3 regions of the Halomonas sp. TG39a genome follow, and region 1 is predicted to be linked to each of the others. Evidence: predicted binding sites of a transcription regulator. Region 1 holds the regulator's gene; each other region holds the start of a gene.
What was found. Region 1 encodes LexA, which represses DNA repair genes until DNA is damaged. Its sites were predicted from a motif close to TACTGTNTANNTANACAGTA; they were not measured.
Positions count from the first base shown of each region.

Region 2: a site for LexA is predicted at 2,636-2,655, ahead of U738_RS02010 (LexA family protein). Genes of this name have one in related genera too.
Region 3: a site for LexA is predicted at 7,412-7,431, ahead of ruvA (Holliday junction branch migration protein RuvA). Genes of this name have one in related genera too.

Region 1 covers NZ_JQLV01000001.1:2,156,411-2,166,200, reverse strand. Annotated here, with positions in the region: gene ung (uracil-DNA glycosylase) at 1-175, shown strand, start outside; gene upp (uracil phosphoribosyltransferase) at 271-900, shown strand; gene U738_RS09620 (uracil-xanthine permease family protein) at 988-2,220, shown strand; gene mobB (molybdopterin-guanine dinucleotide biosynthesis protein B) at 2,305-2,883, shown strand; gene moaC (cyclic pyranopterin monophosphate synthase MoaC) at 2,888-3,685, shown strand; gene moaE (molybdopterin synthase catalytic subunit MoaE) at 3,687-4,154, shown strand; gene U738_RS09600 (ribonuclease J) at 4,180-5,790, opposite strand; gene purU (formyltetrahydrofolate deformylase) at 6,021-6,875, shown strand; gene U738_RS09590 (energy-coupling factor ABC transporter permease) at 6,900-7,571, shown strand; gene lexA (transcriptional repressor LexA) at 7,590-8,270, opposite strand; gene U738_RS09580 (TetR/AcrR family transcriptional regulator) at 8,538-9,230, shown strand; gene U738_RS09575 (L,D-transpeptidase) at 9,208-9,744, shown strand.
Region 2 covers NZ_JQLV01000001.1:432,936-442,725, forward strand. Annotated here, with positions in the region: gene oadA (sodium-extruding oxaloacetate decarboxylase subunit alpha) at 1-110, shown strand, start outside; gene U738_RS02000 (sodium ion-translocating decarboxylase subunit beta) at 121-1,443, shown strand; gene U738_RS02005 (IMPACT family protein) at 1,590-2,207, opposite strand; gene U738_RS02010 (LexA family protein) at 2,207-2,587, opposite strand; gene ccmA (cytochrome c biogenesis heme-transporting ATPase CcmA) at 2,785-3,405, shown strand; gene ccmB (heme exporter protein CcmB) at 3,519-4,187, shown strand; gene U738_RS02025 (heme ABC transporter permease) at 4,202-4,969, shown strand; gene ccmD (heme exporter protein CcmD) at 4,969-5,166, shown strand; gene ccmE (cytochrome c maturation protein CcmE) at 5,156-5,665, shown strand; gene U738_RS02040 (heme lyase CcmF/NrfE family subunit) at 5,692-7,701, shown strand; gene U738_RS02045 (DsbE family thiol:disulfide interchange protein) at 7,698-8,225, shown strand; gene U738_RS02050 (cytochrome c-type biogenesis protein) at 8,216-8,686, shown strand; gene ccmI (c-type cytochrome biogenesis protein CcmI) at 8,683-9,790, shown strand, end outside.
Region 3 covers NZ_JQLV01000001.1:1,913,163-1,922,952, reverse strand. Annotated here, with positions in the region: gene U738_RS08510 (YciK family oxidoreductase) at 1-77, opposite strand, end outside; gene ybgF (tol-pal system protein YbgF) at 113-907, opposite strand; gene pal (peptidoglycan-associated lipoprotein Pal) at 958-1,497, opposite strand; gene tolB (Tol-Pal system beta propeller repeat protein TolB) at 1,538-2,830, opposite strand; gene tolA (cell envelope integrity protein TolA) at 2,830-4,008, opposite strand; gene tolR (protein TolR) at 4,022-4,459, opposite strand; gene tolQ (protein TolQ) at 4,471-5,166, opposite strand; gene ybgC (tol-pal system-associated acyl-CoA thioesterase) at 5,225-5,638, opposite strand; gene ruvB (Holliday junction branch migration DNA helicase RuvB) at 5,635-6,672, opposite strand; gene ruvA (Holliday junction branch migration protein RuvA) at 6,746-7,354, opposite strand; gene ruvC (crossover junction endodeoxyribonuclease RuvC) at 7,604-8,167, opposite strand; gene aspS (aspartate--tRNA ligase) at 8,229-9,790, opposite strand, start outside.

The DNA of each region.
Region 1 (9,790 bases):
CCAGAAGAAAGCGTTAATCGACCAGGGGCGCCACTTAATACTCGAAGCTCCGCATCCTTCTCCGCTCTCCGCACACCGGGGGTTTTTTGGTACCCGGCACTTTTCCCAAGCCAATCAATTTCTGCAAGCGCAAGGGCGAGCACCTATCGAATGGCAATTGCCGGAAACCCCTTAACCTTGTAAGTGGTTGCGGGTAGAATACGCGCAATTTTGTGCCTAGCTGATGCAACCTTGGTTGCCATTCTGAATCCCCTGCAGTGAGGAAGTCCCATGAGTGTTTACGCCATTAACCATCCGCTTGTACAACATAAGCTGGGTCTGATGCGCGAAGTTGACCTGAGCACTAAGAGCTTTCGTGAACTGGCAGGTGAAGTCGCCAAGCTGCTGACCTATGAAGCAACCAAAGGTCTTGAACTGGAAGATCATGAAATCCAGGGATGGAACGGTGAGCCAATTGCAACGCGCCGATTAAAAGGTAAAAAAGTCACCGTCGTTCCTATTCTGCGTGCCGGGCTTGGCATGCTGGAGGGCGTAACGGATCTAATACCGAGTGCGCGGGTAAGCGTTGTAGGGCTTTACCGCGATGAAGAGACGCTGCAGCCGGTGCCTTACTTTGCCAAGTTTGCCAACGATATCGAAGAGCGCATGGCGATCGTGATTGACCCCATGTTGGCGACGGGCGGCTCGATGGTGGCAACGCTGGACATGCTGCGTGAACGCGGCTGTGAAAGCATGAAGGTGATAGTGTTAGTCGCCGCCCCTGAAGGCATCAAACGGGTGCAGGATGCTTACCCGGATATCGAAATTTACACTGCTTCAATCGATGACCGACTCGACGAAAATGGCTATATCGTCCCCGGATTGGGTGACGCTGGTGATAAGATTTTCGGGACACGCTAAGCATCGTTACTGACATTGCCCCTTACGCCCAGCGTCAGGGGCATTTTTTTGCACACCTACAATCGAATAATCACTAGGAATTCAGTTATGCGTGAAGCTGCCAGTCAGGCTGAGTCGTGGCCGAAAATCATCTTAACCGGCGCGCAAATGCTGTTTGTGGCGTTTGGCGCCTTGGTGTTAGTGCCGCTTTTGACAGGACTCGACCCAAGCGTTGCGCTGTTCACTGCTGGGGTCGGAACCTTGGTATTTCATGGGGTGACCAAGCAGAGCGTGCCGGTGTTTTTAGCCTCATCGTTTGCCTTTATAGCGCCTATTCAAGGCTCTGTCGCGAGCTTTGGGGTTTCGGCTACCATGGGCGGGCTGATGGCGGCGGGGCTGGTTTATGTGGCGATCTCTCAGGCTGTGCGCTTAAAAGGCACTGCCTGGCTGCACCGCTTGCTGCCCGCTGTGGTAGTGGGGCCGGTGATTATGGTGATTGGCCTGGCGCTGGCGCCGGTGGCGGTTAGCATGGCAACCGGTGAAACCAGCGACAACATCGGCTATGGCGCGGCGATTTTCCTCTCGATGACTAGTTTGCTGGTGACGCTGGTGCTGGCGGTATTTGGTCGCGGGCTGCTTCGTTTGGTGCCGATCATGGGTGGCATTGTCACCGGCTATTGTTTGGCGCTGGTGATGGGTGTCGTCGACTTTACGCCGGTGCGTGAGGCGGCGTGGCTATCAATACCAAGTTTCACTGCTCCGAGTTTTCATTGGGCTGCCATTCTATTTATGATTCCGGTCGCGATTGCCCCGGCGGTAGAACACATTGGCGATATGGTGGCGATTGGCTCGGTGACCCGCAAGAACTACCTGGAAAAGCCCGGCCTGCATCGCACGCTGTTAGGCGACGGGTTGGCAACCAGCGTCGCCGCGCTATTCGGCGGGCCGCCGAATACCACTTACTCGGAAGTCACCGGGGCGGTGACCCTCACTCGGGCATTTAATCCCAAGTATATGATTGTTGCCGCGATTATTGCCATTGTGCTGGCATTTGTATCCAAGCTGGGTGCGCTACTGCAGACCATTCCGGGCCCGGTAATGGGCGGCATTATGACGCTGTTGTTTGGCTCCATTGCGGTGGTTGGTATGAACACTCTGGTGCGCGCTGGTCAGTCGCTGACGGCACCCCGCAATTTAGTGGTGGTCTCACTGATACTGGTGTTCGGTATTGGTGGCATGCAGTTTGGCGGTGGCCAGTTTACGCTGCAGGGCGTTAGTCTTGCCGCCTTGGTGGGTATTGCGTTGAACTGGGTATTACCTCGCGAGCAAGAGGGCGAGTAAGCTAACCGCCAGTAACGCCGTATGCATCGTAAGGATGGCATTACTTGTAACGTGCGTTTATAGATCATTAGGAGTGTCGGCAGCATGGAAAACGAACTAACCGCACCCTTTCCTATTCTAGGGATTGCTGCTTGGAGCGGCACCGGTAAAACGACGCTGTTAGAGAAGCTGCTGCCACGCTTAGCTGAGTATGGGTTGAAAGTCGCTGTGATCAAGCATGCGCACCACTCGTTTGATGTCGACCAGCCCGGCAAGGATAGCTATAAGCTGCGCAGCGCAGGTGCCGCACCGGTACTGGTGGCTTCCCGTCAGCGCTTTGCGCTGATGCAGGAAACCCCTGACCAGGACGAGCCTGATTTAGCCCAGTTAGTTGCCATGATGGCACCGCACGATCCCGACTTGGTGATTGTCGAAGGTTTTAAAGCCTGGCCGATTCCCAAGCTGGTGCTTTACCGCGATGGCATTGGCGATCCGGCTATTTTAACCGGGCCTTGGGTTGAGGCAGCCGCGCTCAGCGCGCCACCGCCCATCGACTTAGCGACTGCGGTGATCCGGTTAAATTTAGACGATAGAGATGCAATAGCGCGCTGGATAGTCAGTTGGGTGAGCGCGAAAAACGACGCTATATTTTTAAGTGCTTCGGCTTCAAAAAAGGAACGGTGACAACATGCATCTGACCCACCTCAATACCCGTGGCGAAGCCAATATGGTGGATGTTGGCGATAAACAAGAAACCCGCCGCGAAGCCGTCGCTTCGGGGCGTATTGTGATGCAGTCGGAAACGCTGAAATTACTTAGCGACGGTGAATTGCCCAAGGGCGATGTGCTGGCTACCGCGCGAATCGCCGGTATTCAGGCGGCCAAACGCACCCATGAGCTGATTCCACTCTGCCACTCCCTGGCGCTATCAAAAGTGTCGGTTGAGTTTGATATTGATGTAGCTGAATCCTGCGTTCATGTGACCTCACTGTGTCGTTTGAATGGACGCACCGGGGTTGAAATGGAGGCGCTTACCGCCGTCTCGGTGGCTTGTTTAACGCTTTACGATATGTGTAAAGCGGTAGATAAAAATATGCGTATTGAGGCCATTCAGCTTGATAGTAAGCAGGGTGGCCAGCGCGGTGATTACCAGCGCATAAACGCGCAGGCGCCGATAGTGACAGGCGATGGCATGGCCGGAGAGGTCAGCTTGGGTGAACGCTGCCCATCGCCCTGCGTGCGGGTTAAGTTTTTAGCCGAACTGCGCGAGCGGCTAGGTGAGAGTGAGGCAGTAGTGAGTCTCGATCAATTGGCCAGCCGTGATATTGGCGGATTGAAAGCAGCGCTGGCCGAGCGCGATAGTCGCTTTAAGCAACTCACCGACCAGCGTACGCTATGTGCCATCAATCAAGTCATGGCCAATGACGATGCGTTAGTGACCGATGATGACGAAGTAGCGTTTTTCCCACCGGTCACAGGGGGCTAGAGTGGATATTAAGCTGGATATTAAGGTGGCGATTCAAGCCGCCCCGTTCTCGATGGCCTACGGCTATGACGATGCATTGGCGGGGCGTAGCGATATTGGCGCGGTGGTGAGTTTTACCGGCTTAGTGCGTGATTTTAATGAAACGCCTGACGTCACGGGGTTAACGCTGGAGCACTACCCCGGCATGACTGAGCGCACGCTGACAGATATTGGCGAACAGGCCTGGCAGCGCTGGTCGCTCCAGGCGGTGCGGATTATTCATCGCGTTGGCTACCTGGAACCGGGCGATCCGATTGTGCGGGTGTTAGTTGCTAGTGCACACCGCCGTGAGGCGTTCGAAGCCTGCGATTTTATTATGGATTTCCTTAAAACCCAGGCGCCTTTCTGGAAGAAAGAGCACTCTACCCAGGGTGAGTACTGGGTCAAAGAGCGCCACTCTGATCAACAAGATGCGGCGCGTTGGCGTTGATGTTGGCCCAGCGCGAGCAACTCTTCTAACGATTGGCGGCGTTGTCCAGAATAATAGGATCTGGCATTTCGGCGGCCATGATTTGTAGGTGCACGTCGGGTAGGTGCTGCATATGCTCCGCCAGCCAGTGAACCAAGCGGGGCTGCAATGCCTGTCGCAAGTCGGCCAGCGTCTCTGCGGCAATCTCCTCAAGCTGATCATCCAGCCAATCGCTAAAGCTATCTTCATCCAGCGGGCTGGCCCCTGAGGCATCCAGCATCAAGCGGCCAATGCGCGCCCAGCCAGTGTCAGTCGCGGTCACTGGTAGCGCTAGGTACAAGCTGCCGCGACGGGCTTTATTGGCATCGTTCACCTCCAAGCCAGGGTGGGGCACGACGCTGTTTTGACTGACAATGCAGGGTGGCTGCGGATAGCGTGCTTCACAGTGCAATCCGTGGCTATCAAAACTGATCAGATCGCCGTTTACCGGCGTCAATGGGGCGCTAATACCTAGCTGCTTGGCAATGGCCTGGTGAGCCTGCTGATGGCGTGCTTCGCCATGCACCGGCATAAGATGCTTGGGCCTGACCCACTGATAGAGCTTGATCAGCTCATCCTGAGCAGGATGCCCTGTGGCGTGCAGTTCAGGGTGATTGAACTCGTCATAGATGCTGACACCTAGGTGCGCCAAACGCTTTTTAAGCTGCTCAATGGGTCGCTCATTGCCGGGAATGGCTTTGGCCGAGAAGATGACGTTATCGCCTGGCTGAAGATCCACATAGGGGTGACGGCCCTGGGCTAGGCGCTGTAACGCGGCGCGGGGCTCTCCCTGACTGCCGGTGGCGATAATCACCACTTCATCCGGGGGCAGGTAGCCAAGGTCGTGATTGGGCACCAGCGGCGGTAAATCATCCATATAGCCGAGCCCCCGCGCGACGCTGACCATGCGCTCCATGGAACGCCCCATCAAGCTGATACGACGGCCACATTGATGGGCTGCGCGTCCTATCGCTAACACCCGGGCAAGATTGCTCGCAAAGCAGGAGACCACCACCCGGCCCTGGCAGTTGCTGAGGGTTTTTGCCAGCGCACGGGCAACATCACCCTCGCTGCCTGAGTGGCCGGGCATGGGAGCGTTGGTGGAGTCGCCCACCACTAAATCCACTGGGGCGAGCGCCTTGAATTGGGTCGCGCTTATCGGCGTGCCGATGATCGGTTCAGGGTCGAGTTTCCAGTCGCCGGTATGTAAGACGCGGTAGCCACCGACGCTCATGATCAACGCACAGCTTTCGGGTATAGAGTGCGTTAACAGCAAATAACGCAGCGTGAACGGCCCGCTTTCCAGCGCCTCGCCAGGTTCAATAACATGGATGGCCGCGCTGCTAAGCTGATGCTCGGCAAACTTCAGTCGCAACAGCCCAGCCGCTAGCGGGGTGGCATAAATAGGGCAGTTCCACATCGGCCAAAGCCAGGCAGCTGCACCAATGTGGTCTTCATGGCCGTGGGTGATAAAGAGCGCTTTGGGCACGATCCCCAGTGCTTTCGGTGTATCGAGATTGGGTACCTGCAGTGGAGAGTTGGGAAGATCCTGACGGATCATCATGCCGCAATCGACGGCTATCCAGTGATCGTCGTAGCCGTATAGCGTTAGATTCATTCCAATCTCACCGCATCCCCCCAGCGGCAACATGCGCAGCGGTGGACGACGACGGGGACGAATTTGAACGCGTGGTGAATGCATCTGTTATGAAAAACCTAAAAAGTAGTGACTTAACTATACGGGAAGGCAGGGGCGGCTAACAATCTTCCATGCCCTTCCGATACACTATGCGACCTAAGCCGCTGGTTTGTCATAATTAACTTAGCAATAGGTCAAGAGTAGCTCACATGTCTCATTATTATCGTTTAGTGGTTTCCTGTCCTGACCGGGTGGGGATTGTTGCACGGGTATCGAGCTTTATTGCCCAGCAGGGCGGCTCCATTACCGAAGCCAGCCAGCACTCCGATTTAGAAACCGGCTGCTTTTTTATGCGCTACGAAATTCTGGCGGATTCGGTCGGTATGTCGGTGGAAGCCCTGCGCGCGGCGTTCGAGCCGGTGGCCAGCGAATTCAATATGCAGTGGTCCCTGGTGGATACCCAGCTGCGTCGGCGTGTGGTGCTGATGGTGTCGCGGGAGTCGCACTGCTTGGTCGATCTACTTTACCGCTGGCAGGCGGGTGAGCTGGATTGCGATATTGTCGGTGTTATCTCCAACCATGACGATATGCGTTCGCTGACCGAGTGGTACGGCATTCCTTACCACCACGTCCCGGTAGACCCCGAAAATAAGCAAGCGTCGTTTGCCAAGGTACAGGCCGAAATCGATAGCGCTCGCGCTGACTGCGTGGTGCTGGCGCGCTATATGCAAATACTGCCCCCCGAGCTGTGCGCGCGCTATGCGGGACGAGTGATCAATATTCATCACAGCTTTTTGCCCTCCTTTGCCGGGGCAAAACCCTACCACCAGGCATACCAGCGGGGCGTTAAGCTGATAGGTGCTACTTGCCACTACGTGACCGAGGAACTCGACGCAGGCCCCATCATCGAACAGGATATTCATCGCGTAAGCCACTGCCATACGCCCACTGACTTAGTACGTTTTGGCCGTGACGTTGAAAAAGCCGTACTTGCTCGCGGTTTGCGCTGGCACTTAGAGGATCGCGTGCTGGTCCACGGCAATAAGACAGTGGTCTTTAGTTAACCCTCATCAACCTGAGAGGCCGCCATGTCGTTTGCGCAAAGTGTATTAGCACCCTGGGCGCTGCTGCTCACCTGGCTACTCTCGTTAGCAGTGATCGCGTGGGCACTTTGGGGGCGGCCCTGGCAGGTGTTAATAGCGGATACCGCGCTTCAGCACCGCTGGCTGGGCGCCACGCTGGCGGTGATGCTGATGTGGCAGCTGCGTGCGCAGGCGGTTGATTGGCTAACGCTGCACCTTGTTTTCACGGTTTTAATGACACTCGTTTTTAAAGCGCCATTGGCGCTGATTAGCAACGTGCTGATTAATATCGCCATGGTGGTAATTGGGCGCAATGAATGGCTGCTGCTGGGGGCAAACGTGCTGGTTACCGGTGTCGTCCCGGCGGCCGTCATTGGCACGGTATGGCGGCTGGTAGATCGCCGCCTGCCGGATAACCTGATGGTGTTTTTGTTTGCCTGCGGCTTTTTTGGTGCGGCGCTGGCAACGCTGGGAGGAGGGCTGGCAGCGGTGCTGCTGATCATCGTTGCGGGGACTGACCCTGAGGCGATTTATCTCGCCCAGGAGTATGCGCGCTTCTTACCGCTGTTAATGCCTTCAGAGGCGTTTATCACCGGCATGCTGCTGAGTATTCTGCTGGTTTATCACCCCCATTGGGTGGCCACCTTCAATGACCACCGCTATATCGATCTGCAGTAGGGATGGCCAGGGCGGCGACTAGCCGAGTGCCTGGCCGTTGCCGCCACGAATCACACCAACGCCGACGCCTTCGATATCGAGCGACTGGGAGCGCAGGTCGATTTCAATGGGCGCAAAGTCAGGGTTCTCGGCAAATAGCGTCACTTGGTGGCCCTGGCGCTTGAAGCGTTTAACCGTTACTTCATCCTCTAGGCGTGCCACTACAATCTGGCCATCGCGTACCCGGTCGGTACGGTGAACTGCCAATAAATCCCCTTCCAAAATGCCAATATCCTTCATCGAAAGGCCGCGCACGCGCAGCAGGTAGTCGGCTTTGGGGGTAAAGTACTCGGCTGGTAGCGGGCAGTAACGGTCAATATGTTCAGCGGCCAAAATGGGGCTGCCTGCGGCCACTTCACCGATCACGGGTAGGCCCGTTGGCAGCGTTTCAACGTTGGCTGCGGGTAAGGCGGTGGCAGCACTCTCCATGACTTCTTGCGGTTCCTGGTTGGGCAGGCGGATACCGCGAGAAGTGTTGCGAATAATGCGAATAACGCCTTTGCGTTCCAGCGCGCGCAGGTGCTCTTCGGCCGCGTTGGGGGAGCGGAAGCCAAGCGCCTTGGCAATTTCGGCGCGGGTAGGAGGGTAGCCAAATTCGCCCATCGTTTTAACGATAAAATCGAACACGTGCTGTTGGCGAGCGGTTAGCGGACGCGACATACCAGACTCCATAAATAGTGAATAGACAGTAACAAATTAAATGGCAACTTAATCAATCAGTGGTTAAGTATACAGTATGTTCCTCTGTCCAGTATATGCCTTGTCAGTGGCTATCTTCGATGTCTATGCAATTTTTCTAATCGTTTGAAACTAAGCTTCTGCTTATTTAACGGGCTGTATTTTGTTAATAAATCAAGCGTTGAGACCGCCATGGTTATGGCATAGTATTTTGCTATGTTTTAAACACCTGTTTCCCTGGAGAGCGACATGGCTCAATCTGATACGGTGACCCGTATACTCGATACTGCCGAGGTGCTGTTTGCAGAGCGGGGTTTTGCCGAAACTTCGCTGCGCAACATCACTAGCAAAGCGCGCGTCAATTTAGCCGCTGTGAATTACCATTTTGGCTCCAAAAAAGCCTTGATTCAGGCCGTCTTTGCCCGCTATTTGGACCCCTTCACCCAGCGTTTTCACACCGCCCTTGATGAGCTGGAAGGACAGCATGCTGGGCGGGTTATTGAGCTTGAAACCCTGCTCGAAACCATGGCAACCACCGTTCTTGCAGTGCCCGCTGAACGCAATAGTTTAAAAGTGTTTATGCGCTTGCTCGGCCTTGCCTACAGCCAGGCACAGGGGCATCTTAGGCGCTATATCCAGCAAGAGTATGGCGATGTGTTTACCCGCTTCACCGAGCTGGTGCGACAAGCCACGCCGGACCTACCTGACGCGGAGCGCTTTTGGCGGCTACACTTTATGCTTGGCACGGTAATATTTACCCTGTCCGGCCTTGATGCACTGCGTGATATCGCTGAAAAAGATTATCACGAACAGGTTTCAGTACGTGATTTAGTCAAGCGATTGCTGCCGGTCGTTGTGGCGGCCATGAATGCACCGTTACCGCTCGCCCTTGAAGAAGCCAAGCCAGAAGAAGGAAAACATGCGAACGCCTACGCTAGCTGAGCTACCCCCGGCTGAGAATATCTGGCTGGAGATTGATACTACCCAGCAGCTGCTGCGCTGCTGGCGAGGGCCGAAAGTGCTCCATGAGTGTGCGATCTCATCCGCTGCCGCCGGTGTCGGGGAGCGTAATGGTAGTGGTAAAACCCCCTACGGCTGGCACTATGTGCGCGCCGCCATTGGCGGTGATATGCCCGACAACGCAGTGTTTCGAGGCCGCCGCTGGACAGGCGAGACGTTTTCATCCGCGCTAGCCGAAGCGCATCCAGAGCGTGACTGGATTTTGACCCGCATTCTGTGGCTTTGCGGATTAGAAAAGGGCGTGAACCGCGGCGGTCAGGTGGACTCGCAACGGCGCTATATATACCTGCACGGCACACCGCCTGACGAACCCATGGGCGTTGCGGCCTCCCACGGCTGCATTCGTTTACGTAATAGTGATTTGCTAACCCTCTTTGCGCTCGCGTTACCGGGCACCCCGGTTTGGTTGCACGGCGGACGGCAATCCTTTGATTGATAAGTTTTTGACACCGCTAGACGATCGTCTAGAATCATCGCCCCTT
Region 2 (9,790 bases), 1.7 Mb from region 1:
CGATGAAAATGGAAACCGAAGTGCGTGCCAGCAGTGCAGGCACTGTGTCTAAGGTTAATGTCAGCGAAGGCGATAGCGTCGCCGTAGGCGACACGCTGATCGAGCTCTAAGGGCCCAATAATGGATAAATTAGTAACGTTATGGGAAGGCTCGGGGCTGTACAACCTGGAGCTTGGCCAAGCGGTGATGATGGTCGTGGGGCTACTGCTGCTCTACCTGGCGATCTATAAGAAGTTTGAGCCGCTGCTGCTGGTGCCTATTGGCTTTGGCGGCATTCTCGCCAATATCCCTGAGGCCGGGCTGGCCATTTCAGCGCTCGACCAAGCGATTGAGGTTGCCAAGCCTGCAGTGCTGCAGCAGATGGCGGCAGCGCTGGGTGCAAACCTCGATCCGCTATCGAACTTAGACGCCTGGCGGGAGTCGTTAAAATCACTAGCCCATGAGGGGGCTGCGCCTGATCAGGTGCGTGCTGCACGGGATATCGCCATGAACGTTGGGTACGGCGATGGCATGCTTTATAGCTTCTACAGTGTGGCGATTGCCTCGGGTATTGCTCCGCTGATTATCTTTATGGGCGTGGGCGCCATGACCGACTTCGGCCCGCTGTTGGCCAATCCACGTACGCTGTTTTTAGGTGCAGCGGCTCAGTTCGGTATTTTTGCCACTCTGTTTGGCGCCGTGTTGCTCACCTCAATGGGGGTGATGGACTTCTCGCTTAATCAGGCCGCCGCCATTGGTATTATTGGTGGCGCCGATGGCCCGACCTCCATCTACGTCTCCAGCGTGCTGGCGCCGGAGCTGCTGGGGGCTATCGCCGTGGCCGCCTACGCCTATATGGCGTTGGTGCCACTGATTCAGCCGCCGATTATGCGTCTGTTGACCACCCAGAAAGAGCGTGAGATCAAGATGACTCAGCTGCGGCCGGTCTCCAAGCTGGAAAAAGTGGTCTTCCCACTGGTGCTGTTGATTCTGGTCGCGCTGTTTCTGCCCGATGCCGCTCCGCTGCTGGGCATGTTCTGCTTCGGTAATCTGATGCGCGAGTGCGGTGTGGTAGAGCGCTTGTCGGATACCGCGCAAAACGCCCTGATTAATATCGTCACGATTATCCTCGGCCTGTCGGTAGGCTCCAAGCTGATGGCTGAGAGTTTTCTGTCGTTCGAGACGCTGGGGATATTAGGCTTGGGGATTGTTGCCTTTGGCATTGGCACGGCCGCCGGGGTATTGATGGCCAAGCTGATGAACCTGATGAGCAAAATGCCCATCAACCCCTTGATCGGCGCCGCGGGGGTATCTGCTGTGCCGATGGCCGCGCGAGTGGCTAACAAGGTGGGGCTTGAGGCGAACCCGCATAACTTCCTGCTGATGCACGCCATGGGCCCCAACGTGGCGGGTGTGATTGGCTCGGCAGTCGCCGCAGGCGTAATGATCAAGTACCTGGGGTAACGCTTAAGGCAGGTGTTCACCGCCTGTTTTAATAGTGGGTCAACAGAGCGCGGCATACTGACACTTTCGGTATGTCGCGTTTTTTATAGGCGTGTTGTTTAGTCTAGAGGGGATGTTGAGTATAGATGGGTGCTCTAGCCAGGGAGCTAGTCAGTGATAATATGGATAGCACTTTTTAAACGGTTTTCCAGTGGAGTAAGATCAAATGGGCAGTCCCGTGGCCAGCCAATGGTCAGGCGCACGCCATCACCATCATAGTCGGCTTGCTCAATAGGGATCGCACTTTCTTCGCACCAGGCGCGGGCAATCGCTTCATTAGCAAAGGTGAGTCGCAGGGTGTAGCTGTTGCGCTCAACCACTTCCCGTGTAGGTAGCGTCTCAAGGGCATGGCTAACCGCCTGGGCGTAGGCGCGGGCTAAACCTCCGGTGCCTAGCTTGGTGCCGCCAAAATAACGAATCACCACACAGCCAATCTGGCCCAGTTGGCTGCCTTGGAGAACCTGGTACATGGGTCGGCCAGCGGTGCCGCCTGGCTCACCATCATCGGAAAAGCCAATCAGATTTTGCTCGCCGGGTGGCCCGGCAATATAGGCAGTGCAGTGGTGGCTGGCATTAGGGTGCGCGGTTTTTGCCGCATTCAACAGACTAGTGAATGCATTGATATCTGGGGCGTAGCAGACCCAGGTAATAAATTGGCTCTTTTCGACTTCAATGTCAGCCGTATGCCATGACGCAGGGAACAGCTCGGGAACCCGATAGCGCATTAATGCTCCGTGAAGGTAGTCTCACTTTTCACACCCATTACCATGCCGAGCACCTGAATATCCCGGTTATGCAAAAAAAGCGCTGGCTGCTGAGTATCCTCTGGCCATAGCTCAACGCCAAAGCGGCTGATAGAGAGCTGCTTCAAGGCTATTGTTTGCTGGTTAATTTCGGCAACGGCGGTTTCTATCTGGGTATCGTGTTGATAGCGCCGGATAATAATGACATCGCCATCGAATAAGTTGCAATCACACAATGCATTGCCGCGCACTTTGAGCGCATAGGTATTGCGTCGGGTAACGTTAGCTGCCATCGCATAGGGACGTGGTACTGCTTGCATGTGGCCGAACGTAGCGGTAGGTGATGCCATCGATAGGGTCATTATGAAATCTCCATTGCATGTTCTTTCATACAGTGGTTTTTAGTATAGACCTGTTTTTGCATACAGTGCTAGCAGTAATTAGTCTTAACCCTCTTTGATGGAGATCACGCTGCGACCCAGCGCCGCATTGTGTGAGTGGCGAGCAAGGGGCTTTACGTGTAGAGTTCGACGCAAAATCAATATGCCAGGAGAGACGCTTGAGCCTGTGTCTACAAGCCCGACAGCTTGCCTGTGAACGCGACGACCGCTGGCTGTTTCAAGGGCTGGATCTAGATATTCGCAGCGGTGAAATTGTGCGTATCGAGGGGCCCAATGGCAGTGGTAAGACCAGCCTGCTGAAAATCCTCTCCGGGCAGCTCAGTGACTATCAGGGCGAGCTTTTCTGGAATGGCGCTGCGATGAAAGAGGCGCGTGAACATTTCCTCGCTAATTTGCTCTATTTAGGGCACGCCCCAGGTATTAAGTTGGGGCTTTCCCCGTTAGAAAACCTGGCATGGTATCAGGCGCTCAGCGGGGAAAACGGTAACGAGGATCAGCGCCTGGACGCCCTTGAGCGGGTTGGCCTGGCAGGTTTTGAAGATGTGCCTGCAGGGCAACTCTCTGCTGGCCAGCAGCGTCGCGTGGCGCTGGCACGCTTAACGCTGACGCCCCGGTCTCTCTGGGTGTTGGATGAACCTTTTACCGCGATAGACCGTCACGGCGTCGCTGAGCTGGAAAGGCAGCTTGTGGCCCACGCTCAGGCGGGGGGCTGTGTGCTGGTAACGACACACCACGAATTGACCGCCTCACCGTTGTTGAGACGGATATCCCTCGGGTAAAGGAGAAAGGGTTGCACAGCTCTTTACATGGCGCTTCACACAGCTCTTCACAAGCTTCAGATGCCACCCAACAGGTGCTAGCAGTGCCACTGCGTGAGCACAAAGGTGGCTTGATGATCGCCGTGAAGGCCACGCTAGTGCGTGACTTAACGCTGTTGCTGAGGCGCCGTGGCGAAGTGCTCAACCCGCTGGTGTTTTTTGCCCTGGTGATCACGCTGTTTCCGATCGCGATTTCGCCCGACCCTGAGCTGTTAGCGGTCATTGCGCCGGGTTTGCTGTGGGTGGCGGCGCTGTTAGCCGCGCTGCTGTCATTAGACAGCCTGTTTCGTAGCGATTATGACGATGGCAGTCTGGAGCAACTGTTATTGGCGCCGCAGCCGTTAGCCGCGCTGAGTTTGGCCAAAGTGGCCGTGCACTGGCTGCTGACCGGCCTACCGTTGGCGCTGATGGCGCCGATATTGGGTATTATGCTGGCGCTGCCAGCGGGTAGCTACGCCGTGCTGGCGCTGTCGCTTGCCCTGGGCACGGCAAGCTTGAGCTTGATTGGCGCGATTGGTGCAGCGTTAACCGTCGGCTTGGCGCGGGGCGGGGTGCTGCTCTCGCTGCTGGTGCTGCCACTGTATATCCCGGTGCTCATTTTTGGCGCCGGTGCGGTGCAGGCAGCCATTTTCGGAGACGGCGTCGCTGCCCATCTGGCTATCCTGGGCGCGCTGCTCGCTGCCTCACTCATGTTGGCGCCGTGGGCGATTGCCGCATCGCTGCGTATCAGTATCAACGGTTAAGGACAGGACACGCTATGTGGGCCTTTATACATAAATTGGGATCACCCAAGTGGTTCTACACCATTAGCGCCAAGCTGCAGCCCTGGTTCTGGGCCGCGGCGGTGCTGTTATTGGTCGTTGGCTCGCTGTGGGGGCTAGCGTTTGCCCCGGCGGATTACCAACAGGGTAATAGCTTCCGGATTATATACGTCCATGTGCCTGCGGCCTTTTTAGCCCAATCCATTTTTATCGCCATGGCGGTCTCCGGCCTGGTGTTTATGGTCTGGAAAATTAAAGTCGCTGATATGGCGGCAGCGGTGATGGCCCCTCTTGGCGCAGCAATGACCTTTGTGGCGCTGTTCTCCGGCGCCGTGTGGGGCGTGCCCACCTGGGGGACATGGTGGATGTGGGATGCACGGCTGACCTCCATGTTGATCCTGCTGTTTCTCTATTTGGGCGTGATTGCCCTGCGCGGCGCTTTCACCAGCAGGGATAGCGCTTCACGGGCAGCCTCGGTGCTGGCCATGGTAGGGGTGATCAATATTCCCATCATCAAATACTCGGTGGATTGGTGGTACACCCTGCACCAACCCGCTTCTTTTACCTTGACGTCGCGCCCGACCATGCCGACCGAGATGTGGCTACCGCTGGTGATTATGGTGCTGGGTTTTTACAGTTTTTTTATTGCCTTAACGCTGATGCGCACGCGCAGCGAGATTCTGCGCCGCGAAGCTAACAAGCGCTGGGTACAGGATCTGGTCAACGGCCAAGTGGTGAACGTACACGCCGAGGAGGCTCGCTAATGGCATTTGACTCACTTGCTGAATTTCTCGCCATGGGTGGCCACGCGCCTTATGTATGGTCTGCCTGGGGCGTTACCGCGCTGCTGTTGCTCGCCATCGTTTGGCATGCCCGTGCAGAGCAACGCCAACTGCTGAAAGGCTTGAAGCGTCGCGCAAGACGCGAAAACAGAGCGAGGAGAGTGGCCAATGACGCCTAAACGTAAACAGAAACTGTTTGTTATTCTGGGCATTGTGTCGCTGGCCGCGATTGCCGTGGGGCTAACCCTGTACGCGCTACGCGCGAACATTAATTTGTTTTTTAGCCCGGTACAGATTGCCCAGGGCGATGCGCCCATGGAGCGGCAGATTCGCGCCGGTGGCATGGTCAAAGAGGGCTCGGTTTCCCGTGACCCTGAAAGCCTGGACGTCGAATTTACCGTCACCGATTACGTCGATGACCTGGAGGTCTATTACAGCGGCATCCTGCCGGATCTGTTCCGTGAAGGACAAGGCGTTGTTGTTGTGGGTGAACTTCAGACCGATGGTCGCTTGTATGCCGACAAAGTCCTTGCCCGTCACGACGAAAACTATATGCCCCCTGAAGTGGCCCAAGCATTGGAAGAAGCAGGCTACTCGCCCGCCGATTACCAAGCTAAAGCCGCCGAGGTGGGCAAACGCCTGGACGAAGAAGGCGTACCCCAGGCAAGCGAATATTAGGGTAGATAGCCCAATTTGGAGCACGCATGCTGATCAAACTGATTCCTGAAATTGGCCACTTTGCCCTTATCATTGCGCTGCTGATGGCGATAGTGCAGGCAGTGATGCCGCTGGCCGGTGCGGCGACTAGGCGACCACTGTGGATGGCCTATGGTCAACCCATGGCGGTGGGGCAGTTTGTGTTTATTGCCATTGCCTACGCGTGTTTGACCGCTAGCTATATGCTTGACGATTTTAGTGTGGCCAACGTGGCTAACAATTCCAACTCGCTGCTGCCCTGGTACTACAAGTTCAGCGCGGTGTGGGGCAACCACGAAGGGTCGGTGCTGCTGTGGAGCTTTATGCTTGCGGGCTGGGGGTTTGCGGCCAGCCTATTTACCGGCAACCTGCCGCGGGATATGGTCGCGCGAGTAATGGGCGTGATGGGCATGGTTTGTGTCGGCTTCTTACTGTTTATTCTGATGACATCAAACCCCTTCGAGCGGCTACTGCCCGATATGCCTCAGGATGGCGCCGACCTTAACCCGCTGTTGCAAGACTTCGGGCTGGTGGTTCATCCACCAATGCTCTACATGGGCTATGTGGGCTTTTCCGTGGTCTTTGCGTTTGCCATTGCGGCGCTGATGGGCGGGCGTTTAGACGCGGCCTGGACCCGCTGGGCACGGCCGTGGACAAACCTGGCCTGGGCGTTCCTTACCGTGGGTATCGCGCTGGGCAGCTGGTGGGCCTACTACGAGCTTGGTTGGGGCGGCTGGTGGTTCTGGGATCCGGTCGAAAACGCCTCGCTACTGCCCTGGCTAACGGGTACCGCGCTGGTTCACTCGCTGGCGGTCACCGAAAAACGCGGCTCGTTTAAGAGCTGGACCGTGCTGCTGGCGATCTCGACCTTTTCGCTATCGCTGATGGGTACTTTCCTGGTGCGCTCCGGGGTGCTGACGTCGGTACACGCGTTTGCCAACGACCCTGCCCGCGGTTTCTTTATCCTGATGTTGTTGGCCATTACGGTAACGCTGTCGCTGCTGATATTTGCCCTACGCGCACCGCGGGTAAGTCATAAAGTGGGCTTTAACTGGCTCTCCCGGGATGCGCTGCTGCTGGTCAATAATATCTTCCTGGTGATTATGACCGTCACCGTGCTGCTGGGTACCGTTTACCCACTGATTCTGGACTCTCTGGGGTTGGGGAAAATAAGCGTCGGCCCGCCCTATTTTAACGCCCTGTTTGTACCGCTCACCGTGGTGATGTGTATCTTTATGGGGCTGGGCTCGGTAACGCGCTGGAAAAGCATGGCAGCGCGGGATCTGATCCGTAAGCTGTGGCTGGCAGGCGTTGCCGCGCTGGTGCTAGGCATTTTAATGCCGCTGTTGTATCGCGGTGAGTGGAACCTGTTCGTCTCGCTGGGTATTGTCGCCGCACTCTGGATTGTGCTGCCGATGGTGCGTGATGTGTTCGATAAAACCCGCCATGCCAGCTCGTTTGTGGCCGGGGTGCGCAAGCTCTCCCTGGCGTACTGGGGGATGGTGCTGGGGCACGTGGGCGTAGCCGTTACCATTGTGGGTGTGACGGTCGTCTCCAACTACAACATCGAGCGCAATGTGCGTATGTCACCGGGTACCACGGTCGAAGTGGCGGGTTATCAGTTCACCATGACCGAACTCACTGAGCGTCGCGGGGCTAACTTCCTGGCGGATACCTCGATCCTTCAGGTTCAGCGGGGCGAGTCAGGCCGCAGCTTTACCATGCGGCCTGAAAAACGCCTTTACCTGGCCACCGGTATGCCGATGACCCAAGTGGCCCTGCGCCCAGGGCTGTTCCGCGACCTCTATGTGGCTATGGGTGAAAATCTTGGCGATAACAGTTGGGCGATGCGGGTGCAGTACAAGCCCTTTGTTCGCTGGCTGTGGCTAGGTGCGCTGCTTATGGCGACAGGTGGTGTGCTGGCAGTGCTCGACAAGCGCTACCGCCGCGCCACGGTTACTCGTGAAGCGCCGAACGTGGCCAGCAAGGGCGATAGCGCAAGGGAGGCGACGGTATGAAGCGACGACTACTGCTACTGCTGCTGCCGGTGTGTTTTTTAGGCCTGGCGCTGTTCTTTTACCATGGCCTCTCGCTGGACCCTTCCCAGCGCGATTCAGCGCTGATGGCGCGGGAGTTCCCGACCTTTGAAGCCACCACGCTGCGTGATGAAAATCGCCGAGTTGACCAAACGCTATTAGAGGGAGAAGTGACGCTGGTGAATGTGTGGGGCGAATGGTGCCCAGCCTGTAAGCAGGAGATGCCGCAACTGCTTGAACTAGCTGATCACGGAATTCGCATGGTCGGGGTTAACTACCGCGATACTCGCGAGAAGGGCATGGAGTTCCTCGGCGAGTTTGGTGATCCGTTTGAAACCAATATTTTTGATCCTGACGGCGAGCTAGGCTTTGATCTTGGCGTTTATGGTGCCCCGGAAACCTTTCTGGTCGATGCCGATGGGGTGATTCGCTACCACCATAAAGGCTATGTATCACCGCAAGACGTGCGCGAGCGAATTCTTCCGGAGGTGGAAAAATGGCGCTAATGCGAACCCTAACAGCGCTACTACTGCTAGTCATGGCGTTTGGTGCAGTGGCTGGGGGTATCGAACTGCGCGAGTTTGACGACCCAGTCACCGAGAAGCGCTATCACGACTTGACCGCCTCCATGCGCTGCCCGCTGTGTGAAAACCAGGCGATTAACGACTCCGACGCGCCTATTTCGGCAGATATGCGCGAACGTGTTTATCAACTGTTGCAAGACGGGCAGTCGGATATCGAAATCATCAATCACATGGTGCAGCGGTTTGGCGAATATATTCTCTACAACCCGCGTTTAGAGAGCCGCACCTATCTGCTGTGGGGCCTGCCCATCGCCCTGGTGTTGCTGGGGGCTATTGTGGTCGTCATGATGATACGCGCCCGCCGCAACGCCTCTGCTAAAGCATTGAGCGCCGAAGAGCGCCAGCGTATAGAAGCGCTGACTAACCGTAAGAGGTCTTCATGACGCTGCTTTGGATTGCGATTGCCGTTTTATTGCTCCCCGCGCTGTGGCTGCTGGTGTCGCCGCTAAGAAAAGCGCGTGCGCTGCACGACCAGCAGCACGACTTTGAAGCCAACGACACCTCCGCCGAGCAGAACGTGGCGATTTTTCAGCGCCGCCTGGCGTCCTTGGAAGCGGCCCGGGAGCGTGGTGATATCGATGCTGCCCGCTTCGACGAAGACCGTTTGGAGCTTGAGCGTAGCCTGCTGGAAGATACCGCCTATAGCGAGCGTCGGCCGCTCAAGTCAGCCAGTGCCGGCCGAATTGTGGTGCCCGTAGTGATGCTCGCTGTAGTGGCCGTTAGCGTCATTTGGTACCAGCAAAAGGGCGCGGAAGGCGACTTGGTGCTATTTGCGGTGCAACAAGAAGTACAGAACGATCCTGATGGCTCGCTTGCCATGTATATCGAACGCATGGAAGAGCAGGCCGAACGCCAGCCGGATAATCCCAACGTTTGGAGCTCGCTGTTTCCGCTCTATCGCGAAACCGGCCAGATGCCCAAAGCCGTGGATGCCCTGGAGCGTTTAATCGAGATTGAAGGGCGGATTCCGCCGCTGCTTGCGCAACTGGCGCAAATTCGGTTCTTTATGGCCGAGCGCCAACTGACCGACGACGTGCAGGCGCTGGTCGATGAAACCCTGGAGCAGGATCCCCGCCAGCCTACCGTACTGGGTTTGCTAGGCATTAATGCCTTCGACAACGGCGATTATGAGCAGGCCATCGATCACTGGCGCCGGGCAATCGCCAACATTGAAGACCCTAACACTGTGTCTTCGCTGCGCGACGGTATTCGTGTGGCTCAGGAGCGCATGGGCATTGAACCTGAAGAGGCTGTAGCCGAGGGCAATGGCATTCGGGTGCGCGTTGCGTTAGACGAACAGCTCGCTGGGCGCGTTAACGATAACGACACGGTGTTTATCACTGCCCGCGATCTTGAAGGCGAGTTGCCGCCGCTGGCTGTGGTGCGCGCGCAAGTATCTGAGCTGCCCATGACGGTAACGCTAGACGATAGCACTGCGATGTCGCCCCAGGCGCAGATCTCCCAGGTACGTGAAGCGCGCTTAGTGG
Region 3 (9,790 bases), 240 kb from region 1:
TCCCCTGCGCCGGTTACCAACACGATGCGATTTTCCAACAGGTTGGGCGCTGGTTGATAGTCGATCTTGCAGCTCATGGTGATTCCCTGAAGCAAAAAAAGAGCAAAAAATATTAACTTGCTGATTGACGTAAAAAGTCATTGGCAAGGCCCGCGGCACTGCTTTGCGGGTAGTCATCACGTACTTGCTCAAGCAGCTCTCTACTTCGCTCTGCTTCGCCTTTACGCGCTTTCACCAAGCCTAGCTTATAGATCGCATCCGGCACTTTACTGCTGCCGCTATACTCATCGATTACACGGCTAAACGCTTGATCAGCAGCATCCAGCTCGCCCTCTGCAGCATATAGTTCACCGAGCCAGTAGTGACCATTAGCCGTTAGACTAGTATCAGGGTGGTCGCTAACAAAAGCTTCAAAGGCCGCAATCGCTTCGTCAAAACGGCGCGCCTGAACATGCGCAAAAGCCGCTTGATAGTCGGCCTGGGCATCCTCACTGACATTGCGACTTGAGGGTGCATTGACCACTTCCTCGGCAGCTTCAGGCTCTACCGCTGGGGTGGACTGCTCAATCTGGGTTGGACCGCTGCTCATCAGACGATCTTCAATATCGAGATATTGCTGCTGCGACTGGCGACGCAACTGCTCCAACTGGTGACGTAACTCTTCAATCTGACCACGTAGCTGCTGGATTTCCTGCTGGTGCTCCTGTACTTGGTTAAACAGTACAAGATTGCCACTGGACGCTTCCTGACGCTGCGTCTGCTGATAGAAGCTGCTGTTGGAATCGTTGGAAAGGTCTTGAACGAGCGGCTGTTGGGCGATGGCCGTTAGGGGCAATACGGACAGCGGGAGCACTAAGGCTCCCGCACCGCACAGCCTCTCAACGTAACGCTTGAGACTGTAATTCATGATGACTCCGGAGACGTAAACGGCGTGCGGTTAGCCGCACGCCGGATTCATCAGTAGTTAAATACGACGCGACGGTTCTGAGCGTAGGCGCTCTCGTCTTGGCCATTAACGGCTGGACGCTCTTCGCCATAGCTAACAACGCTCATTTGTGAAGAAGAGACGCCTTGAATATTCAGGAAGCGCTCTACTGCACCGGCACGACGCTCACCCAGCGCCATGTTGTATTCACGGGTACCGCGCTCATCCGTATGCCCGTGGAGAACCACCTGGGCATTAGGGTTGGCACGTAAATAGCGCGCATGAGCCATGACCACAGACTCGTACTCGCTTTTAATCGTATCGCGATCGTAATCGAAATAGATCGTGCGTACTTCTGGAATGCGTGAATCAGCCTGCTGACCAGCGCCTGAACCAGAAGTGGAACCATACTGACTGCCCGTGCCTGTACCTGAGGTGCTGGAACCGGTCGTGCTGCCATCCTGGCTACCGTACGAGTCACCGTCTTGGGTTCCGCCGGTGCTGGAACAGCCAGCGATTACTACGATAGATAGCGCTGCTGCTAATGAGCGAGCCAACGGTTTAAGTTGCATAATCAGACTCCTTGCCTGAAAACTAAAATTTCAATGTTAATCAATTTAAGAAGGGTGACCAAGCTGGATCACGAACATCGCCTTGTGCTGATGGCAGCCTGAATGATGAACGGCCATCGGCAGAAACAGCACTTAGCACCCCACTGTTACCCTGCTGGGTAGCGAAGATTACCATGGTCCCGTTCGGCGCAACACTAGGAGATTCATCTCTTGTTGATTCACTTAATACTACCAAGCGGTCGCCGCTTAGATCTTGCCTCGCTACTTGATAGCCACGGCTAGAACGGTGGATCAGGAATATCTGCTCGCCCTCGGGTGAGTAGCGACCGCGAGCGTTGTAGTTTCCGGTAAACGTCAGCCGTTGGGCCTCGCCACCACCCAATGCATATTGATAGAGCTGGGGGCCACCGCTACGATCCGAGGTAAACAGCAGGCTGCGTCCATCCGGTGCCCATGCGGGTTCCGTATCGATGCTGTTGTTATTAGTAATGCGCTCTACAGAACGGCTGCCGACATCCATAATATAAATTTCAGGCTGACCATCTTTAGACAGCGACATAGCGATACGCCGCCCGTCGGGTGACCACGCTGGCGCGCCGTTAATGCCTTCGAACGAGGTTGCTTGCACGCGCTGGCCAGTCGCTACATCTTGGATGTAAATAGCAGGACGCTCAGTTTCAAATGAGACATAGGCGAGCTTAGTGCCATCTGGCGACCACGCCGGTGACATGATCGGTTCGTCAGAGGTCAACACCTGCTCGCTACGGCGACCATCGGCGTCGGCAACGTACAGGCCAAACTGCATGTCGTCCCCTATACCCTGGGCCGTGACGTAAGCAATCTTGGTCGAGAAGGCACCACGAATATCGGTAATCTCTTCAAAGATTTGGTCGCTGATGTAGTGAGCAGCACCGCGCAGATCATTGCCCCTGACGGTGACGGTTTCACCCATCATCCGGCGTTGGCCGCTAATATCCATTAGCTCAAACTGCAGCTCAAAGCCGCCATCCGTCTGTTCGGCCGTACCTACCACCAAATAGCGCACGTCTAGCGAACGCCAAGTGCCGAACTCAACGTCGCCGGACTCGCTAGGCTGCTCAAACATATCGCCGCGCGCCAATGGGTCAAAGTATCCACTGCGCTCAAGATCATCTTGAACAATCTGTGCAACATCTTCAGGCAGGCCGTCTGAGCCTGCGAATGGCACAACACCTATCGGCAGTGCTTGATCGCTGCCTCGCGTGATTTCAATGGTTAAGTTAGCACTTGCCACACTGCTAAAAGTGATCAGCAAGCAAAATAACCAAAATTTCTTTAACACTTGAGTTTGCATCAACGGACTCCCCCTGGGGAAAAGTTCAAAGTGATATTGCGTCGGACTTCGCGCTGTTGATCTTCTGACAATTGTAGTAGCTCAGAAAACGGTGCCGCTTGCTCAACCGCCTGAACAATTGATTGATCAAAGGCACTATCGCCACTTGATGATGTTACGTTTACTAATAATACCTCCCCTGACGGCCCCAGGCGCACATTCACAGAAGCCCGCATACTATCACTTGATCCGCCGGGAATTATCCAGGCTTGTTCAATGGCGCGTTTCATTAAGTTACTAAAATTATTCGCAGCCTGCTCCGCTTGTTGGGCATTGGCAGCTGCTTCGGCTTCCCCTTCAAGCTGGCGCTGCATGGCTGCCTCTGCGGCTGCTTCCGCTTGACGTTGACGCTCTGCCTCCGCTTCACGACGTTGCTGCTCTTCAGCTTCACGTTGTCGCTGCGCCTCAGCCTCGCGCTCCCGTTGAGCCTCCTCTTGCTCACGAAGACGCTGCTCTTCAGCTTCACGCTGGCGTTCGGCTTCTGCTTCTTCGCGCTGCTGCTGTTCTGCCGCTTCACGCTGACGTTCAGCTTCTTCCGCTTCCCGGCGCTGTTGCTCTTCCGCTTCGCGCTGGCGTTCTGCTTCGGCCTCTTCGCGTTGCTGTTGCTCTGTGGCTTCCTGCTGGCGCTGCGCCTCTTCCACTTCACGTTGGCGCTGTGCGGCAGCTTCCGCTTCGGCTTCACGTTCAGCTGTTTCGGCCGCTTGCTGTTCAGCCTGCTCAGCCGCCTCTTCTGCTCTGCGCTGGGCTTCAGCCTCTGCAGTAGCACGCGCTTCTTCTAATGCTTGCTCTTCAGCTTCCGCCGCCTGCTGGGCGGCCTCTTCTGCTGCTTGCTGCTCGGCAGCAGCCTGCTGTTCACTGGCTGAAGGCTCCTCACTAGCTGAAGACTCTTCCGGCTCGGTAGGGGCTTCGGCGGGCGCATTCAATGCCGCTTGCTCTTCTGTGGCCTGCTGAGCCTGATCGGTAAACGTTTCGGTACTGACCAGTGTCGCCTGAACAATCGAGGAGCTATCGGGCTCTGCGTCTCGACTAGGCAGGCTGATCAAGCTAAACGCTACAATCGCGACGTGCACGCCTATCGCCAGCACAGTCGGCCATTTATAGCCGACATCTTGAGGATCGCGCGGGGCTTTCGGTGCCATGTGCAGCTTACCCTTACCCATCTTGCGGCGGCTCGGAAAGCAGCCCCACATTAGCCACACCGGCGCCTTGCAGGGTACTCATCAAGACGACAATCTGCCCATAGGCCACATTACGGTCACCGCGCACCATGACCGGTGTACCCGGACGGCGCTCAAGAATCGTCGTCACCCGCTGGGACATCTCGTCCAGGGTAACCGATGTGGAGTCTTCTCCCAGCGTGATGAAGTAGCCCCCGTCGCTGTCCACCGAGATAACGATGGGATCATTATCTTCCTGGGTCTCAATGGGTTGGGAGGTGACTTGCGGCAACTCTACTTGTACGCCCTGGGTCAACATCGGCGCGGTGATCATAAAAACCACTAGCAGTACCAGCATGACGTCGATAAAAGGGACGACGTTAATCTCCCCCATCGGCTTGCTTTTATTACTGCGATTGAACGGTCCTTGCATGGCTCTCTCCCTTAGCTGGCGCTCGGTTTGCCGTCACGACCTTGCAAATTGCGGTGCAGGATCGCGTGAAACTCTTCGGCAAAGTCTTCGTATTTGCCCAGCAGACGAGAGGATGAGTTGGACAGGCGGTTATAGAAAATCACCGCAGGAATCGCCGCAAATAGCCCCATGGCCGTTGCGATTAGCGCTTCGGCAATCCAAGGAGCCACCGTGGCAAGAGTGGCTTGCTGGGTGAGCGATAGGGCCTGAAACGAGCCCATGATGCCCCACACGGTGCCGAATAGGCCGATATAGGGGCTCGCAGAGGCCACTGTGGCAAGAAAGACCAAGTGTTGGGTTAAGCGATCCTCTTCCCGCGACCACGCCACGCGCATACTGCGCTGCACACCTTCCAGCACGGTATCCGGGTCGCGGGTTTTAGGCATCAAACGGTTAAATTCGCGAAAACCGGCTTGAAAAATATGCTCGGCGCCGTGGCGCGGGTCATCAGTAGGGATCTCACGGTAGAGCTCGTTTAAGTCGACACCTGACCAAAAAGATTCCTCAAATTGGTTGTACTCTTTCTTGGCACGGCCCAGCGCAATACTGCGCTGAAAAATCACTACCCAAGAGAGGATCGACCCCACCAGCAGTAGTAGCATTACCAGTTGCACTACCGTACTGGCATTCATTATCAAATGGGGAATGGACATGGTGTTATCGTTCACAGGTGCCCTCATCAATCTATTAGGGTCGGTATTGCCGACACAGTGAATGACCTCTTGGTTAAGAGGCCCGGGTCAAAACGTTAAGCGCTGCTGGCCATGCTTTGGGTCGCAAACGCTCGGTGCTCAAGCAGGCTATCTCGACTGTGGCAGAGCAAAGGAGTTCCTCAGCACGCCAAACCTGCTGTTCAAATGTCATCCGACAGCGCCCAACATCGCTAACGTTGGCGCTAATTTCCAACGCATCGTCTAAACAAGCCGGTTTCGCATAGTGACAGGCCAAGCGGTATACCACTAGCTGTGTACCTTCGTCTAGCAGCGTTTGCTGATCCAGGCCCAACTGGCGGAGCCATTCGCTGCGCGCACGCTCCATAAACTTCAAGTAGTTAACGTAGTAGACAATACCTCCCGCGTCAGTATCTTCCATATAAACACGCAGCGGCAGTCGGTAGCCTTCGCTTATGTAACGGCTCACGGACGGCGCTCTCCTTCCATGTCGGTTGCCTGTTCGTGGGGCACACGCTCAAAGTGCAGCCACGCTTGACGGGTAACCACCCGCCCACGAGGGGTGCGCATCATCAAGCCTTGTTGAATAAGATAGGGCTCAATCACATCTTCGATAGTGTCACGCTCTTCGCTGATGGCAGCGGCGAGCGAGTCAATGCCCACCGGCCCGCCATCAAATTTATCGATCATGGCCAGTAGCAGCCGTCGATCCATATGATCCAAACCGTGGTGATCCACATTAAGCATATTAAGGGCGGCATCAGCCATGGCCACATCGACGACGCCGTTACCTTTCATTTCGGCATAATCGCGCACCCGGCGTAGCAACCGGTTGGCTATTCGCGGCGTGCCGCGGGAGCGTCGGGCTATTTCAATGGCGCCATCGTGGCTGGTCTCAACCCCTAACAAACGCGCTGAACGCGAAACAATTTCCGTTAATTCTTCAAGATTATAAAACTCAAGCCGCTGAACGATACCAAACCGATCACGCAGTGGAGAGGTTAATAATCCTGCCCGGGTAGTCGCGCCCACCAGGGTAAAGCGGGGAAGGTCCAGCTTAATCGAACGTGCTGCAGGCCCTTCACCAATCATGATATCGAGCTGAAAATCTTCCATGGCAGGATAGAGCACTTCTTCAACTACCGGCGACAGCCGATGAATTTCGTCAATAAACAGTACGTCGCCAGGCTCTAAATTAGTCAACATGGCGGCTAAATCGCCGGCCCGCTCGAGCACTGGGCCGGAAGTCGATTTCATACCGACCCCCATCTCAGTGGCAATAATATGCGCGAGGGTCGTTTTACCTAACCCTGGGGGGCCGAATACCAGGGTGTGATCCAGACTCTCTTCGCGCTGCCGGGCAGCACCAATAAAGATTTCCAACTGTTCCCGTACACGCGGCTGGCCAATATAGTCATCCAGCCGCTTAGGACGAATAGCGTAATCAATGCGCCCCTCACCCTGTTCAGGCTCTGCGGCGATCAGCCGATCGTGTTCTAGCATAGGTGCTCTTCTTTATGGCGATTGCAAAAGGTCTACTCGTTATCCGCAACATCGGACTTATATCACTGTCTGGTTAGCAACTCATGCGCTGGGTAAGGGCGGCTTTGATCAGTGCTTCGGTGGACTGATTGGGGTCGATGTCGGCGAGCATTTTCGACGCCTCAGTCAGTTTATACCCCAAGCTAACCAAAGCGGCTTCCGCATCGGCAAGATTATTGCGGGCAGAGGCACGGCCATTGGTTGCTTCAAGGGGGAGTAGCGCGTTGCTGCCGTCTTCCCATTCTGGAAAACGGTCTCGCATTTCAATTATCAGCCGCTCAGCGGTTTTCTTACCCACCCCTGGCAGCGTTGTCAGCGCTTTACTGTCGTCATCACGCACGCAGCGCATAAAGGCGTCTTCGTCCATACCTGACAGGATGGCCAGTGCCAGCTTGGGCCCTACGCCATTGACCTTGATCAAGGCGCGGAACAGTGCACGCTCGTGCTCACGACCAAACCCATACAGTAGGTGTGCATCATCACGAATGGTCAGATGAGTGAATAATGAAACGCTCTCGTTCACCGCCGGGAGCGCGACCAGGGTATTCATTGAGGTTTCCAGCTCATAACCTACACCGTGAACATCAATCACAATCCAGGGTGGTTGCTTCGCCACTAGCTGGCCACTCAGACGTCCAATCATAAATTCGCTCGCACAGGGGTGAAAAAGAGTGAAAAACAGATGATTACTATAAAGCGACTCTGTACAGGTGACCAGTAGTTCAAGGTGAGTGGTGAGGCCAGATTTCCGCGAGGGCGCTACTTTCGCCATCTGACCGCCATGGATGGCGGAAATGCCGAAATTGTTGGGAACACTTTCCGGCCCTGGTCAAAAGACCCTCGCTTCAATCTGCCCTCAGACACGGCTATGGGCACATTGTCTAAGCGTCATTTAAAGCCGCCAGCGGCCAGTGGAGCGACGCCGTCCCCGAGATGGTGCGGCGGGTAGACCCTGGCCGCTAAAGGCGTGGCCGTTATAGGCATGGGTTAGCGCAATGGCTAACGCATCCGCAGCGTCGGCTTGAGGAGTAGCAGAGAGCTGCAGTATCGCGGTAACCATATGCTGCACCTGCTCTTTATCCGCGCCGCCCTGACCGGTAACTGCCTGTTTAATTTGACGCGCAGCGTATTCAGCCAGGCTTAAACCATGGTTGGCCATGCACACCATGGCCGCACCGCGAGCCTGACCAAGCTTCAGCGCTGAATCAGGGTTTTTGGCCATAAAGACCCGCTCAATAGCGACCTCGCTGGGCCGATGCAAACCGACGACTTCACTTAAACCGGCGTAGATTTGCGCCAAGCGCTGCTCTAACGCCCCTTCCGCGGTACGAATACAGCCACTCGCTACATAGCAAGGTTTAACCCCGACCACATCAATCACCCCATAGCCAGTCACCCGGGACCCTGGGTCAATGCCTAAAATGCGGATAGGTACGGCGGGCGGTGTTGCATCCATAGCATTAACCTATAAAAACACCGACGCCGTAGCGTCGGTGTTAGGCAGTCAACCAACCGACTTATTCGGCGGCTGTTTCTGCTTTAGCTTTTTGGCGCAGGCGAATGTTCAAATCTTTCAACTGCTCGGGGCTGACTTCGCCCGGCGCGTTGGTCATCAAACAGGCAGCGCTCTGGGTTTTCGGGAAGGCGATCACTTCACGAATCGTCTTAGCACCAACCATCAGCATTACCAGGCGATCCAAGCCAAAAGCTAAGCCACCATGGGGGGGCGCACCGTACTGCAGCGCATCCAGCAGGAAGCCGAATTTCTCTTGGGCTTCTTCTTCACCAATGCCTAGAATCTCAAACACTGTACTCTGCATGGTTTGGTCGTGGATACGAATAGAGCCGCCGCCCAACTCGGTCCCGTTGAGCACCATGTCGTAAGCGCGGGAAAGCGCATTGGCAGGATCTGCCTTCAGCTCTTCCGGCGTACAGGAAGGCGCGGTAAAGGGGTGGTGCAGCGGGCTCAGGCGACCATTATCGTCGGCTTCAAACATCGGGAAGTCGACCACCCACAGCGGCGCCCACTCCTGGGTGTAGAGTTCAAGGTCAGCACCCAGCTTAACGCGCAGCGCGCCAATGGCTTCGTTGACAATACGCGCTTTATCGGCACCGAAGAAGATAATGTCACCATCTTCTGCGCCCACGCGGTCGAGCAGCTCTTCAACGATGTTTTCCATAAACTTGACGATCGGTGACTGCAGACCTTCAAGCCCTTTGGCACGCTCGTTGACCTTAATCCACGCCAAGCCTTTGGCACCGTAGATGCCAACAAACTTGGTATATTCATCAATCTCTTTACGCGACAGCTTGGCACCGCCGGGTACTTTCAATGCCGCGACGCGACCATCATCTGCGCTAGCGGGGCCAGAGAAGACTTTGAAGTCAACCTGCTGCATCAGGTCGTCCACATCGGTCAGTTCCAGCGGGATACGTAGATCCGGCTTGTCGGAACCGAAACGATCCATCGCTTCCTGCCAGGTCATGCGGGGAAACTCAGGCAGTTCAGCTTTTAGTACGTCCTGGAAAAGCTGACGAATCATGGCTTCAGTAATGCCCATGATGTCGCTCTCTTCCACAAACGACGCCTCGATATCAATCTGGGTAAACTCAGGCTGACGGTCGGCGCGCAGGTCTTCATCGCGAAAGCACTTGGCAATTTGGTAGTAACGGTCAAAACCCGCCACCATCAATAGCTGCTTAAACAGCTGCGGTGACTGGGGCAGCGCAAAGAAACTACCCGCGTGGGTACGGCTGGGCACCAGGTAATCCCGAGCACCTTCTGGCGTGGCGCGAGTGAGTACCGGCGTTTCGATATCCAGGAAGCCCTGGTTTTCGAGATACGCCCGCACGTTGTGAGAAATACGCGAGCGCAGCCGCAGCTTCTCAATCATATCCGGGCGACGCAGGTCGATGTAGCGATGCTTTAAGCGCACCTCTTCACCCACTTTGTTATGCTCGTCCAACTGGAATGGCGGGGTAACAGCGGTGTTGAGGACTTCGACATCTTTTGCCAACACCTCAATCATGCCCGTCGGCATGTTGGGGTTTTGAGTGCCTTCTGGGCGCAGCCGAACGC